Regions from separate parts of the Dorea sp. Marseille-P4042 genome, predicted to be linked through region 1. Evidence: riboswitches for the same ligand, from Rfam matches in the RefSeq annotation. Region 1 holds a riboswitch; the other holds the start of a gene.
What was found. A riboswitch is a leader RNA that binds a small molecule or an ion and turns the genes downstream of it on or off. The one in region 1 is predicted to bind cobalamin.
Positions count from the first base shown of each region.

Region 2: another riboswitch for cobalamin. It lies ahead of C7E02_RS13635 (sirohydrochlorin cobaltochelatase); the one in region 1 lies ahead of C7E02_RS05095 (immunoglobulin domain-containing protein).

Region 1 covers NZ_OLMI01000001.1:1,007,331-1,012,847, forward strand. The annotation lists gene C7E02_RS05095 (immunoglobulin domain-containing protein) at 1-2,477, opposite strand, end outside; cobalamin riboswitch at 2,640-2,850, opposite strand; gene C7E02_RS05100 (Rpn family recombination-promoting nuclease/putative transposase) at 3,043-3,810, opposite strand; gene C7E02_RS05105 (uroporphyrinogen decarboxylase family protein) at 4,064-4,933, opposite strand; gene C7E02_RS05110 (ASKHA domain-containing protein) at 5,020-5,517, opposite strand, start outside.
Region 2 covers NZ_OLMI01000003.1:44,657-50,173, reverse strand. The annotation lists gene C7E02_RS13660 (PTS sugar transporter) at 1-188, shown strand, start outside; tRNA gene C7E02_RS13655 (tRNA-Arg) at 279-352, shown strand; gene C7E02_RS13650 (dicarboxylate/amino acid:cation symporter) at 561-1,751, shown strand; gene C7E02_RS13645 (nitroreductase family protein) at 1,867-2,385, opposite strand; gene C7E02_RS19230 (hypothetical protein) at 2,656-2,823, shown strand; gene C7E02_RS13640 (3'-5' exonuclease) at 2,825-3,523, shown strand; cobalamin riboswitch at 3,625-3,837, shown strand; gene C7E02_RS13635 (sirohydrochlorin cobaltochelatase) at 4,045-5,250, shown strand; gene C7E02_RS13630 (hypothetical protein) at 5,314-5,517, shown strand, end outside.

The sequences.
Region 1 (5,517 bases):
TCACTTTTTACAACCTGTACCTGACTACTGGTCACTGCCGGTGCCGATGGATTTTCCACCTTTGCAATATTAGATGTTGCAGTTGTTCCATTAGAATCAGTAATTACACAACGATACTGTCCAACCTTGTCTGATGCCATCTCAAATGTATAAGTGGCATTCTTGGCACTGATGCCCTCGCAATCTATCCAACTTGTTCCATCCGCACTGTACTGCCACTGATAACTCAACTTTGCACTTTCTTCTCCATTGGCAATAACAGAAAGAGAAACCTGTGTATCATTCTTCGCAGCTACATCTTTCGGTTGTGACTGGATTACAATTTCTGTCTGCTTTTTAAAAGCATCTAAAGAAGGAATTGTTAATGCTAGTGCACTACTTGTACTAAATTTCTGCGTTCTTCCATTTCTTGGTACATAATGCACTTCTTTTCCTGCCAATGAAAGTGGTACCTCGAAAGTAAATCTTTCTAACTTTTTCCCCTCAATCTTTTTTGTATCTTCTTCTCCGATAATTAGTGGTTCTTTTTCCTTATCATTTCCATTACCAATATAAATTGCATCATATGAAAAATTTCCACTGCTTGCTGGTTCTACCCAAATGGATACCTGTATTTTATCTCCTACAACTTTTGCCTCAGATGCTCCAATTTTAAACATCTTATATGGCTGTCCTGGTTTCTTCGTATCATCACTGGCGTAGATAGCAATAATCCCATTACTTGCGACATATCCTTCTTTTTCACTTACCTTTTGGAAAGTTATCTCTGATATGTCTGAAATTATTTCGGTACCAGTATTATCCTTTACGATGCAACGATATTTTCCGGCGAGTTTTTCTTCCATTGTAAATGTATAGTTATCTGTACCAGCACTTAATTCTTTACAATTTGTCCAACTTTCTCCATCATCACTATACTGCCATTGGTATGACAACGTAGTCCCTTCTTCACCAAGTGCATCTATAAATAAAGAAATCTTGTCTCCTGCCTTTGCAACCGTCTTTGCTATTGGCTGTGACTGAATTGTTATAACCGTCTGTTTCTTAAAATCAGACAATGCTGGAAGTTTTAACGCAAGAGAACTAGTTGTGCTAAATTTTTGCGTTCTTCCATTTCTCGGTACATAATGCACTTCTTTTCCTGCCATTGAAAGTGGTACCTCGAAAGTAAATCTTTCTAACTTTTTCCCCTCAATCTTTTTTGTATCTTCTTCTCCGATAATTAGTGGTTCTTTTTCCTTATCATTTCCATTACCAATATAAATTGCATCATATGAAAAGTTTCCACTGCTTGCTGGTTCTACCCAAATGGATACCTGTATTTTATCTCCTACAACTTTTGCCTCAGATGCTCCAATTTTAAACATCTTATATGGCTGTCCTGGTTTCTTCGTATCATCACTGGCATAGATAGAAGTAATCCCATCACTTGCTACATAACCTTCCTGTGCAGTTGTGCCGCTTCCAGTATTATCTCCAGAATTGTCACTGTCTGTTTTTCCATCGTCCTTCTTATCATCATCTACAAATGTAATTGTTGCAGTATTAGAGGTTTCCTTTATATATGACTTATTGACAATGCAACGATACTTTCCTTCTGAGCTTTTTTTCATTGTAAAGCTATAATTAGCTGTTGTTGCATTTTCACCATCACAGTCTGTCCAGTTTGTTCCATCTGCGCTATACTGCCATTGATATGAAACATCTTCTTCAGAAGCACTTACAGATAATTTAACATTTTCTCCTTCTTTTGCTTTCACATCGTTCGGCTGTCCCGTAATAACTTCTACGTTTGGAACACTCATCCACAGATAATTTTCTGACCATGTTCCTTTATCAGAACGTCCTGCGGCTACCGGAATCCAACTATTCTGTTTTGACAACGGAACAGTAATAGAAAACTTGCATGTACCATTTGCTTTTTCACCTTTTGTATAACCTGTTTTTTCGCTATCTGTTACAGGTCCCAGATATAACCAATCAAATACAGATTTTTCACCTGTATTAAAATCAATCGTTACCTGATTATCTTTCACTTCCATCTTTTCAACAACGATTGGAAACATCCCGTACTCGTTTCCATCGTTTTTTAACACCTTGACACCAGAAATCGCCTCTGTAGGCTGCACAGGCACTATAGAGTCCTGTGGCGCTGCTTCCTGCGTTACAGACTCATTTTTTTGCTCTGTCTGCACCGGTTCATTTTCCACATTTGATTTATCTACAGATTCTGCATTCTTATTTTCTTGTTGTGCCGGTATTGCACTTTCTGATTTTTCTGTATTTTCTTTTTCACTAACATTTTCTGACACATTATCTGTATTATCAGAAACTACGTCAGATTCTGACTCTGTTTGTGCCGCATCGGCTTCTACTACATCTTGTTCTTGTGCATATACATTCGTATACGACAAAGGTGTAGCCACCATCGATGCAACAAGCACACCTGCTAAAAAGCTTGCACTTTTTCTTTTCATCCTTTTCTTCTCCTTTATTATGTTTTACCTTGTTGTCTGGGAATTATCATGAAAATAATCGTACGAAAAAAAAAAGAAAAAACTTTTACTGACATAAGTAAAAATATTTTCGTTTTATAAAACTTTCGGTACAATCAATTACTCGTGACCTGGAATTCTCATTCCATGTACCAACGACCGGCAGGTTTCCTGACTTATAGAGTTCACATAAAATCTCCTTCCCAGTTTCCCAGTGGATGAGCTGCCTTGTCAGATTATCCGCAGCCTATGATTCTACATATCTATTTACAGTGACGAGTTCGTACAGGCTTCTCACCTGTTTCCCTTTTACCTGTTCTCACAATGAAACAGCACCGAACGTTCTTCATAATTTTCCATAACAAATATAACATTTAGACTTGAGAAAGTCAATGAAACTGAAGCTTTGTTACAATTCATTATACTTCAGTGACATGCTTAAAAAGCTTCCACAGGATTTCTCCCATAGAAGCTTCTTTTTTCAATTTATACGCCAAATTCCTCATACAATTTCTTACGATATTCCAAATCCTCCAACGCCTTAATACTATCTTCCTTCCTCTCTTCCTCGTATTCTCCCTTCTCTTAAACCTCGCTCTGTTGCCTCTTCTTTTACCAGTCTTTCTCTTTCTTCCATCTTCATATACTCGACCTCCACACTTGTACTTGTTTTTATTTCCTGTATACTCTCATGCAGACGGCGAAGTCTTTCATCACATTCTTCTGGAAGTCCATGTTCATTGCTCTCAGTAATATAATGAAGGAAATCCACTAATTCTTTCGATACTTCATCTTCATTTTCCCCTTTTGTACTGAGAAATAATTTTGTAACCTCATCTCCAAGTAATAAATCTGGCTGTTCCTTGCAGCGACTTTCAAACGTATAGCAATACTTCTTCATTCCATATGGATCATAGTCACAAATTACAATAATAAACAGCGGTTTTAGCTTATCAAAACCTTTTTCACCGCTTTTCAACATTGGTGCGTCCATCAATGCCTGATAGAATCTGGTTCGTTTTGGAATATTTCCTTCCTTCCGATTCTGCATCTCTACATCAAAAACGCGACCATCTTCAGATTCTGCGACAAAATCCATTCGAATTCCACGTTTTCCCGGAATATTGTGAATAACCTTCTGACCTTCTTTCCACTTGAGGCTTTTTAATCGCAAACCAGTAGATAATTCGATAATTGTCTTGCAATTTTCCAGTTCCGCGGTTGCCACATCAAATAGAAAATCGTCCGTGAGATTCATCTCCTTTAATGGCTTCCATCTGTCTTCCTGCATGATTAAGTTTTCGGTTCTCTCCATACACTTTTCTCCTTGTATTATACCATTTATAGTTATTTTTTCAAACATGGAATATCGGACGAATCTGTCCGTATGATCAGAGCAGAACTGCTCTTAAATTAACTTGATCTTTTTCGAATGTTTGAAGTGGGTATACAGACGTAAGTAGCTTTATAAATTCGTCTGATTTGCCAAGAAAGGACAGCCATGTGTTTTTTCACATCGGCTGTCCTTTTGACATTTCATAAATATGCTGTTAAACAAAATCCACTAACTACAATAACTTTACTTCTTTAAAAATCCCATGATTCAGCTGATAGCCAACATTCTTAATACACATCTGTCCGGCAAAATGTGCTTTTCCGATCATATGAATGCAGGCCTGTGCATATCCGATTGGCTCTTCTAACTGATGGTCCACAAACTTCGCTTTTTCTGTTCCAATAAGAGCAAGCGTCGTTTTCGGGCAGAGCAGAATCATAGTCTTATCATCGGCAAGCTGCTCTACTTTCTTCAAGAATGGGTACGTAAAATTCACCGTAACAGCTTCCATCATCTTCGGTCCCAGAATATTCACTCCGCCAGAAGAATCTGCATAGCTGATCAAATCTCCCCCGTACTCTTTCACCAGTTCCATATATTTCAAAATTTGATCTCCCAGTTTCCAGAAGACCTTTTCCATCACTTCCGGTTTTTTTCGCATTCCCTTGAACACATATCTTGCATCGATCAGCACATTGAGAATTGTAAATGGTCCTGCCACTTCGAATACAACATGTTCTCCTTCTTCACGAAGTTTTTTACATGCAAGAAGAGTCTCTTGAATTCGTCCTTTCGTGAAATCCATGTCCGGCAGATTTAATATTTCTTCTACATCTGTACAGACATATCCTCCAGCTCTCGGACCTGCAATTTCATTTCCAAGATTTATAATTCCTCCCATAGCCTCTGCCTCTAATGTATGGCAAAATGGAAGTTCACATATAACTGCTTTATCTTTCTCTTTCAACACTTTTGAAAGAGTCACCATTGTATCACAGTGTGTATATGCATCTGGAAATGTTAGTCCCAGTCCTTCTGTCACTTCTGAACGAATTCCTGCTGAATTATCATATGTACAATTAAAATCTTTTATATCTCCCATATTTTTAACATTACCTCTTCGCATAACCAAGATTGAATTTTCTCGCTTTATTCGGGTACTTCCTATCTCATTCGTTTCTTCAATTTTTAGTGAACTTCCGGAAACATAAGGCAATCGGCAAATAATCTCTCATAGCCTTCTGTTGCACCAAGTTCCATATAATCCATATGATGAGCCAGTTCTTCCATCTCGCGCTTCACCTGACCGGATAAGAGCGCCATATAAGCCCCGGTCTTGGATGAGTTACCGACATAGACAAGTTTATCTTTCACTTCTGCCGGAAGAATTCCTGTTCCAATGAGGCTGTCTGCCGGAAGATGTGCTCCAAATTGTCCTGCGATCATAACCTTGTCAAGCTCACTCATCTCTTTTCCTGCTTTCTTAAGAAGTGCATAGAAGCCAGACAGAATGGCTCCTTTTGCAAGCTGTACCTGTCGGACATCTCCCTGAGTGATCTTAAGGTCTTCCGTCATCTTAAACTGACGTTTCATACCATCCATCTCAATCATTGGGTAACGATAATCTGTCTCTTCCAGATTCTTCAACTTGATAAATGCGCCGTCTTTTCTTACAAGTCCGGTTCT
Region 2 (5,517 bases), on a different contig from region 1:
GACTGTTCAATGTAAAAGGAACCGCTTATGTGCCGGCAGTGCTTGCTCCGTTTATGGCAAATGAAGGAAAAGGCCCGGCATTTGCAGTGGCTATGATTGCTGCAATGGGATGTGCATTTGCAATCACGATGGTGGCAAATGTGCTGGAGAGAAAAAAGAGTGGAAAAATTCCAGTGAAAAAAGTTTGAAAAAGTTGAAAAAACTTGTTGACAACCAGGGGGACCTACGATATAATAGATTTTGCTGTGAGGGACACAAGAGAAACGGAACACAGTAATGTGCGCGTAGCTCAGCTGGATAGAGCGTCTGGCTACGGACCAGAAGGTCGGGAGTTCGAATCTTCTCGCGCACGTTGAATTTAAGGCATATCCGAAAGGATATGCCTTTTTTTCTATGATAAGAAATTGCCTTTTTCTAAGATAAAAGTAGACAAAACATATTTGATAACTGTATAATAAACATAATATTTTCAACTAATAAATTTCTTTATTGGGATAAAAAGGAGAATGATTTATACATAGAAGAAATTTATTAAGCATGAAGAATGAGTGAGGTAGGGTATGAAAAAAATATTTAGCAGTCTTCCGGTGAAATTATTGATTGGTATTGTTATTGGAATTATCTTTGGACAGATTTTCCCGGAAAATGTAATGAGTGTTGTTGTCCCATTAAAGAATATTCTGGGACAGGTCATTAACTTTGTAGTACCGTTAATTGTCATCGGATTTATTGCACCGTCTATTACAAAGCTTGGAAATAATGCGTCACGTATGCTTGGAGTTGCACTTATGGTTGCATATACGTCGTCCGTACTGGCAGCACTTCTTTCTATGGGAGCTGGATATGCAATTATTCCGAATCTTCCGGTTGTGTCAGAGATTGAAGGCTTAAAAGAATTGCCGGAAGATGTTTTTGGTCTGACTATTCCGCAGATTATGAATGTCATGAGTGCTCTTGCATTTTCCATTTTAATCGGACTTGCGGCAATCTGGACAAAAGCAAAGACGATCATTACTATTTTAGATGAGTTCCAAAATATTGTACTTGCAATTGTGTCAAAGATTATTATTCCAATTCTTCCAGTGTTTATTGCATTTACATTCACTTGTTTATCATATGATGGAACTATTACAAAGCAGCTTCCGGTATTTGTCAGTGCGGTCGTAATCGTTATGATCGGACATTATATCTGGCTGACAGTGCTGTATGTTGTAGCAGGAGTCTATTCTGGAAAGAATCCAATTGAAGTCGTAAAGCATTATGGACCGGCTTATATTACAGCAGTTGGAACGATGTCTTCTGCCGCAACACTTGCAGTTGCGCTTCGGTGTGCGAGAAAATCTAAGGTTTTAAGAGAAGATATGGTGGATTTTGGTGTGCCGCTGTTTGCAAATATCCATCTGTGCGGATCCGTATTGACGGAAGTGTTTTTCTGTATGATCGTGTCCAAGGTATTATATGGTACATTACCAGATATTCAGACATTGGTACTGTTCTGCGTCCTGCTTGCGATTTTCGCCATTGGAGCCCCTGGAGTTCCGGGAGGAACGGTAATGGCATCATTGGGACTCATTACAGGAGTTCTTGGATTTGGCGATGACGGTACAGCATTGATGCTTGCAATCTTCGCACTTCAGGATAGCTTCGGAACAGCCTGCAATGTAACAGGAGACGGAGCACTGACATTATTCCTGACCGGTTATGTCGAAAAGCATGGAATAGAAAAGCAGAATATATCTATGGAATTATAGATTGTCGAGACATTCATGAATTTTAGAAAATGAAAATATATCATTGGTGTGAGAATAAGAAAATGGAGAGTGGAACAAAACCCCTCTCCATTTCTATATGCAAAGAAACTAAAAACTAATTCAAATATGTAACAAGATCGTCCTGCCTTTTAGCAGCCTCGCGCTCTTCATCAGGATATCCCATTCCTACCATTCCGACAACCTGCATGTCTTTGTCAATTCCAAGACCTTCCAGGTAATCTGCAACTTCTGCTTTGTCTCCACAGTATTTTAACTGGTTGATCCAGCATGCACCAAGTCCAAGTGAGTGTGCTGCAAGAAGCATGTTCTCGATTGCGCATGAGCAGTCGCTGACTCCGTTGACAGCTTCTTTCTCACATGCAACAAGTACAATTGCCTTTGCTCCGTATAATGTGTAAGCAGGGTTCTCCATTCCCTTTGCTACAACATCCTGAAGGCTCTTGATAGAATCTGCATTCTGCATTACATAGAATCGGTATGTCTGTAAGTTCTTGCCGCTTGGAGCGTAAGTTCCTGCTTTGACAATCTCATCTACGAGATCCTTTGGAACGTCCTGCTCTTTGAATTTACGAATAGATCTTCGAGTATAAATGTTATTTAATACTTCGTTCATGATTACCTCTCCTTTTAAAATAATTAACCTTTTTATCTAAAGTACAGTATAATATTAAAAATAAGAAAAATCATTGTCTATTTTAGATAAAAATACGAAAAATAATTTGTAAATATGGACAAAATGGGTAGATATGTACATTGTTAAGAAATGAACAAAATGTTATACTAATAATATTAAGGATTGAAGAAGTGCATAGCACAAAAATCCGTGGGTAGCGAAAAAATGAATCATGCATCAGTCCGCAAAGGCGCGAGGGAGGAAGAGAAAATGTCAGATTTGAAATTTACTTGTACTGGTTGTCGCAATGGCTGTGTGATCACAGTCTGTTATAATGAGGAGGGGTATCCAGATGTGAAAGGCAATGGCTGTATGCGCGGCGTATTGTATGCAAATGACAAAGTAAGAGCAATGGACGAGAAAGAGACGGACAAGTAAGATGTTAAAATCATATGTTGCATTTGATATAGAGACGACTGGACTTAGCCCGGAGCACAATGAGATTATTGAGATTGGTGCATTGAAAGTACGGGAAGGAAAAGTTGTTGATCGTTTTATTCGTTTTATCGAACCGGAGGCCGGGATACCTCCGATGATTACGCAACTGACCGGAATTACAAATGATATGGTAGAAGGAGCAGGGAACTGCGGCGAAGTATTGCCGGAGTTCCTTGAATTCTGCGAACAGGATACGCTGATCGGACATAATGTGCAGTTCGACTTCAGCTTTGTGAAGACAAAAGCAAAAGAACTTGGTTACACCTATGATCATATGGGAATTGATACACTTAAGATTGCCAAAGTTGTTCACGCAGACCTTCCATCCAGAAAGCTTGGCGCACTCTGCGAATACTATCATATCGAAAATGCGGCGGCGCACCGGGCATATCATGATGCTCTGGCAACCGCAAAACTATATCAGTCTATGGCGCATTTTTATGAGGAAAAGGAACCGAAGGTTTTTAAACCACAGCCCTTGGCATATAAAGTGAAGAAAAAAGAACCGATAACCGCAAAACAGATCGCATTTCTCACAAGGCTTATGCAACAGAAGAATATTTCTATGGAAATGGACATACATACACTGACAAAGAGTGAGGCTTCCAGAGAAATCGACCGGATTTTATCCCGACCGTAATGGAAGTGAGAAACCAATATGGAATACAGTCTGACAGGCTGATGTATTGACAGTAATTATCAGATGTGTTAGATTGTAAAAGTAATAGCTAAAGATACAAAAGAATAAAAAATGTGTGAGGTGTCAGTCAGAGAAAGATATTATAAAAAGTTATTTATCTGGCTGGTGAAAAGGGAAACAGGTGTGAATCCTGTACGAACTCGTCACCGTATTTTGCGAGCTTTGAATCCTACATGCCACTGGGAGACCGGGAAGGCTGATTTTAGAGCGCCTGAGCAATAAGCCGGGATACCTGCCTTTCACAGTACAGGAACATATTTGTTCAGGCCACGAGGAACTGGCAGTACGAAATACATAGAAAGGCTATTTGACGGAAGGAAGATCATTTCGTCAATAGTTTGTTTTGCGTACTCTCTGTTCATTTTTTAATGGCAGGGATTTTTTATTATATGAATTTCTATATAATAAGAAACCTCCGGAAAAATTATTTTGTATCTTAGAAAAAAATGGAGGATGGAAAGATGAAGAAAAAATTGGTAGTCGTATTACTTACTGCAGCTATGAGTATGTCTCTGCTTGCAGGATGTGGAGGAAATTCAGGAAGTTCTGACGCAAAGAGTGATGCAAAGACAGAGGATACGAAGGAGGACAGCGATCAGGTGGCAGCAGATAAGGTGGCAAAACTGATTGATGATATCTATGTTCAGGAGAGAACTGACAAGACAGATAAACAGTGCAAAGAAGCTAAGGAAGCATGGGACGCATTAACAGATGCCCAAAAAGAATTAGTAGAAGGTGAAAACGCAGATCCTGATTACTTCGGAAGAGATACAGGTGACGCTTCGAAAGATGATCCGTTAAATCAGGACGAGATTGGTGAAAATGAACTTCTCGTTGTAAGTTTTGGTACATCATTCAATGACAGCCGCGCAAAAGACATCGGTGGAATTGAGAAAGCACTTCAGGCTGCTAATCCAGACTGGTCAGTAAGAAGAGCATTTACAGCTCAGATCATCATCAATCATGTACAGGCCCGTGATGATGAGAAGATCGACAACATGGAGCAGGCACTAGAGCGTGCAGTAGACAATGGAGTTAAAAACCTTGTTGTTCAGCCAACACATCTGATGCATGGTGCAGAGTATGATGAGTTATCAGAGACAGTGGAAAAATATAAAGATAAATTTGAATCTGTAAAGATTGCTGAGCCGCTTCTCGGCGAAGTTGGAGCAGATACAACAGTTATCAATGCAGACAAAGAAGCAGTTGCAAAAGCAATCACAGACGAAGCAGTTAAGACAGCACACTATGACAGCATTGATGCAGCAGCCGAAGATGGAACCGCATTTGTATTCATGGGACATGGAACTTCACACGTTGCAAATGTAAGTTATGATCAGATGCAGACACAGATGGAGCAGCTTGGATATAAGAATGTATTTATCGGAACTGTAGAAGGTGAGCCGGAAGATACAGAGTGTCAGGCAGTCATTGAGAAAATCAAAGAGGCCGGATATAAGAAAGTAATCCTTCGTCCACTGATGGTTGTTGCAGGAGATCATGCGAACAATGATATGGCAGGAGACGATGATGATTCCTGGAAGAGCCAGTTTGAAGCGTCAAAAGCATTTGACAGTGTAGAATCACAGATTGCAGGCCTTGGAGAGATTGATGCAATTCAGCAGATTTATGTAGCACATACAAAAGCTGCAATTGAAGCTAAATAGTTGACAGGTCAGATTTTCAGAGTACAATTATAAAGAAAAATAATTAGAAAAGAGAGAATGGACATGTTAAAAAAGAAATTATTAGTTTTATTACTTTCCGCCAGTATGGCAATGACAATGCTTGCCGGATGCGGAAGTAATACGGATAAGAAAGATGACACAAAAACAGAAGCTTCCAAAGATGATGCGTCAGAAGCAAAGACTGACAGCAAAGATGCGAAGGAGCCTGAGCTGGAAGATGGAACTTATAAGGTAGATTTTAATACA